DNA from 2 places in the Fundicoccus sp. Sow4_D5 genome. Region 2 is predicted to be linked to the other one. Evidence: predicted binding sites of a transcription regulator. Region 2 holds the regulator's gene; the other holds the start of a gene.
The links. The regulator NrdR, encoded in region 2, represses ribonucleotide reductase genes. The targets are predictions, from matches to a motif close to ACACNATATATNGTGT.
Positions count from the first base shown of each region.

Region 1 (2,417 bases), on a different contig from region 2:
TTAACCGCGTAACCGTCTGTTTCCCATTCACGTACGTCACCAACCACTGGCCAGTCCGTGTTATAAGCTGACATTTCTTCCTTAGAGTAGTTTTCAACATCTGGGAATCTTAATTGCCAGTCAGCATCTTCTTCGATGGCTCGCATGAAGTCATCCGTTAAAGTCACTGAAATATTCGCTCCAGTCAAGAAGTCTGGATTATGGACGCTATAAGTTCCGCCATCGCGAATTTTAGCTTCGGCTTCCGCAATGTTGCTTTCAGTGAAACCACCACGACCTGGGAAGTTTTTATAACGTACAATATTTTCAAACATTTCAATTTCTGACATTGAGAAAGGTGAGAATTTTAACTTTTCTTCTGCCAGGCGTTGAATTTGTTCGTCTTTGGATTGTTCAATCAAGTAACGTAACACTCGAGGATTTTGCATTTTTGAGATAATAAATTCAATAATATCTGGATGCCAATCTGCTAGCATAATCATTTGGGCACCGCGACGGCTACCACCTTGCTCAACCAAGTGCGTTAATTGCGCGATATCATCCAACCATGAAACTGAACCAGAAGATTTACCATTAACCCCACGAGCTAGGGTATTACGTGGACGTAAAGTTGAACCGTTCGTCCCCACCCCACCACCACGTGACATGATTTCCATCACTTCTTTACGGTGATCTGAAATCCCTTCGCGTGAATCCGGTACGAAAGGCATCACATAACAGTTAAAGTAAGTCACATCTGTTTCTGAACCAGCTCCGTATAACACACGACCAGCAGGCACAAAGTTCATGCTCATTAATTGCTCGTAGAATTTATCAAAGGACGTTGCACGGTCTGCTTGGGTTGTTTCTGTCGCTGCTAAACCACGGGCATTTCTTTTAGCGATTTGTTCATAATAAACTTCTAAAGGCTTATCCAAAGTGTCAATATGACGGGTCACAAGACCGCTTTCTTTTTCTTGTGTCTCTTCTAAAGAACCACGGTATTCTTCTTCTAACCAAATCACTGCTTCATTGCGTTCGAAATTTAACTGTTGAACAATCCCAATCCCGCGTGCAGGATATTTAGGATCTGCTTTAACCGTTAACACAACTAAATCGCCAGGAGCTAAAGTAGTTTTGGCCGAATCTTTAAAGGCGTAACGATCGAGCATCACCATACGCGAAACACCTTTATGCGTAATTTGCATGTCATCGGTCATCGGAAAAATCTGAGGAAACTGTTCAATATCTTTGTTTAATTGAGCTTGATCCCACTCAATGTATTTTTTAATTTCTGTAGCCATCCTATCATTACCCCTTTATTTACTGAAATATCAACTTTAAGACAACAACGTGTATTCTTATAGATGAATTGCCATATATTGTGTTAAAAGAAAAGAACCACCACAATATATGGTGGTTCATTTGTCATCTAGTTTAAACTAAATCAATCTGATTAGCTAGTCTAACACACAATTTATACAATTACTTAACTATTAAAAGTTTAGAAAAACAAACACATACTCTAGTTGCTTAAAAAATCGTCTGTCTTATAATGACTTAACTTAATTAGTCTAACATCGAAACTATTAACTTACTAGGGGGAAAATTGGGTAAATAAAAGACCCGTGTAAATGTTCGATGCCATCACTGAAACAGTGAGTTTTCAGGCGTCTTACATTTGCACGGGTTGGAATAAAAATTAAGTTAACCTATGTAATATTAAGAGAAGAACTCTTTAATATCTTCAGAAACAACCACTTCACCAGCTGTTTTCTCTAAAATTTCTTCCACAGTTACGCCAGGAGCGTGTTCTGTTAAGTAGAATTTACCGTCTTTGATTTCAAAAACTGCTAATTCAGTGATCACCATGTCAACTGCATTGGCTGCAGATAATGGTAAAGTACACTCAGTTAATAATTTAGAGTTACCTTTTTTATCAGTATGTTGAATTGAAGCAATAACTTTTTTAGCGCCAACTAATAAATCCATCGCGCCACCCATACCTGGAGCCATTACACCTGGAACCATCCAGTTAGCAATGTTACCAGCTTGGTCTACTTCTAATGCACCTAAAACAGTGACATCAACGTGTCCACCACGAATAATTGCAAATGAAGTTTGTAAATCAAATGTTGAAGCACCAGGTAATAAAGTGATTGGTGCGCCCCCTGAGTTACCATAGTCTGGTGTTAATGTGTCTTTTGTTGGTGTAGCACCAAAACGAAGCGCACCATTCTCTGCTTGTAAAATAACGTTTACGCCGTCAGGAATATAATTTGCTGAAGCGTTAGGGATACCAAAACCTAAGTTAACGATATCTCCATCTTTAAATTCTTGTCCAATACGACGAGCAATCAATTCTTTTGGATTCATTATTATGCTTCTCCTCTCAACATATTGTTTCTACCCCATAATTCACGGTAGTAGTCGTAACG
Region 1 is NZ_JBQKLF010000002.1:133,788-136,204, forward strand. Features, by position in the region: gene ACTQ45_RS04935 (vitamin B12-dependent ribonucleotide reductase) at 1-1,283, opposite strand, end outside; gene ACTQ45_RS04940 (3-oxoacid CoA-transferase subunit B) at 1,702-2,355, opposite strand; gene ACTQ45_RS04945 (CoA transferase subunit A) at 2,358-2,417, opposite strand, start outside.
Region 1: the regulator NrdR is predicted to act here: its motif matches at 1,384-1,399, upstream of ACTQ45_RS04935 (vitamin B12-dependent ribonucleotide reductase).

Region 2 (2,417 bases):
CTCATTGTCAAGTTATTGTGCAATAAGGAGGGATTACGTGCGTGTGATAGGATTAACTGGTGGGATTGCTACAGGAAAGTCGACGGTTTCAAATTATTTACTTTCCTTAGGTGTTCCTGTCATTGATGCAGATTTAATCTCACGAGAAGTTGTCGAACCGGGAACTCCCGGTTTGGAAAAACTGGTTCAAACCTTTGGCGCAGAGTTACTGAACCCGCAAGGACAGTTGAATCGACCAGTCTTAGCCCAAAAACTATTTGATAATGAAGAAGTTCGCAAGCAAGTCAATCAACTATTGCATCCGATAATTTATGAGACAATGTTTGAGCGAGTAGCGCGGTACCATTCAAATGGTGAGACACTTGTCGTGTTAGATATCCCTTTATTGTTTGAAACAATTGCTACAGACCGTTTTGATTCGATTTGGTTAGTCTATATTCCAGAGAAGATTCAATTGGAGCGTTTAAAAAAAAGAGATCAACTATCACAAGAAGCAGCGCAAGCCAGAATGGCTTCTCAATTATCGATTGAAGAGAAAAAGAAGTTAGCTGATGTGATCATCAACAATTCGGGTAGTATCGAAGAAACAAGAGAACAAGTACAGATGTTATTAAAGTCTATCAATAATTAAACTAAATCGCTCAAGCATGTTGTTTTCTAGCGAGTATTAGTTTAATAATTTCTAAGCTATGATAAAATAAAGATAAAGATTGAAAGGAGGCGATTGTATTGGAATGTCCGAAATGTAAGCATCAACAATCAAAAGTGATTGATTCAAGACCATATGATGATGGGACAGCCATTAGACGTCGACGAGAATGTTTAGAATGTGGCCACCGTTTTAATACTTATGAGCGTGTTGAGAAATCCCCATTGCTAGTTGTTAAACGTGATGGGACACGTGAGGAATTTAATCGTAATAAATTACTTAGAGGCATCGTCCGTTCTGCAGAGAAACGACCGATTAGCCGTGAGCAAATGGAGACTTTAGCCTCTCAAGTAGAAAATGCGATCCGTGATGTAACGGATAAAGAAATTGAAACGAAACGCATTGGCGAATTTGTGATGCCTTTATTAATGGAATTAGACGAGGTTAGTTATATTCGTTTCGCCAGTGTCTACCGTGAGTTTCAATCACGTGATATGTTCTTGAAAGAGTTAGAAGCGATGAAAAAAGCTGGTATTAATAGCGATAATCATTCATTGTCTGAATCCCATGTGGTGTCAGACCAATCAACAGAATCGCCGACCGATTCTGATAGATTGGAGAATGAGGCGAATGAGTCAGAAGATTAACCCACTACAACCTTTTTTAGTGAAACACCAATATAGTCTGGCACCTTTACAGATGCAAAGTTTAATGCAACTGTATCAGCCCATTGTCGGGTCATCAGCAATTAGCTTGTATTTAACCTTAATGAATCAACCCTTAGAAACAGCTAATCAAAGCCAAAGGATACTACATGCACAATTAATCCAAATTATGAATGTCGGTATCAAAGCGTGTGATGAGGGACGTCAACGGCTAGAAGCAGCAGGCTTATTAAGAACTTACCGCGACCGCACATCGCATACTGATTGGCGCTATCAAACCTTGTTGTATGAATTACAGCAACCACTTGATGTCAAGCAATTCCTTAGAAACCCACTCTTGAGTACGACCCTTTATAAGCAAATTGGAGACCAAAATTACTATCAATTACTTAGAATGTGGCAAGTTGAACCAATTGACGAAGACCAATATACGGAAATCACCGCTAATTTTGAAGATGTTTTCTATTATATTAATCGTGATGCAGATGAGGAAATTCAAGAGTCTGTTCAAGGGCGTCAATTTAAACAACAAAGCGCTGAAACAGAAGTATCTGCAACTCAAGAACATTTTGAATATGCGAAATTCTTACGTTATATTATGGCGGAAGGCGTTGAACATACTCAGTTGACTCAAGCTTTAAAGGAACAAGTCTTAAGCACGAGTCAAGTTTATGAATTGAATGAAGTCCAGATGACTCAAATCGTCTTATTGGCAATTAATGATGTGACGGACCAGATACAGTTGGATAAATTAAAAGACATTGCGGACAAGAAAACGTTCTTTGCGCAAAAACGTCAAGAAACAGCCTTTGCTCCAACGACAAATGCACAGAAAACGGTGTCATCTAATGATGAACAGGTACGTACTAACCAGACATTCCCTTATGAATATACGCAATCAGAACTTAAAGTGCGCCATGCGAATCTTAAAGAGACTTTCAAGCAGTTTTCGGATCAAGATATTCATATGATTGTTCTATGTGAACAAATGCCAAATGATACATTTTTAGAAAGAACTAAGCAAGCCAAAAATGGCTTCGCAACTGATAGTGAACAGTTCTATGTCCGAGATTTAGCAACTAAAACGACCTTAGCACCAGAAA
Region 2 is NZ_JBQKLF010000008.1:22,445-24,861, reverse strand. Features, by position in the region: gene mutM (DNA-formamidopyrimidine glycosylase) at 1-26, shown strand, start outside; gene coaE (dephospho-CoA kinase) at 38-631, shown strand; gene nrdR (transcriptional regulator NrdR) at 730-1,296, shown strand; gene ACTQ45_RS09565 (hypothetical protein) at 1,280-2,417, shown strand, end outside.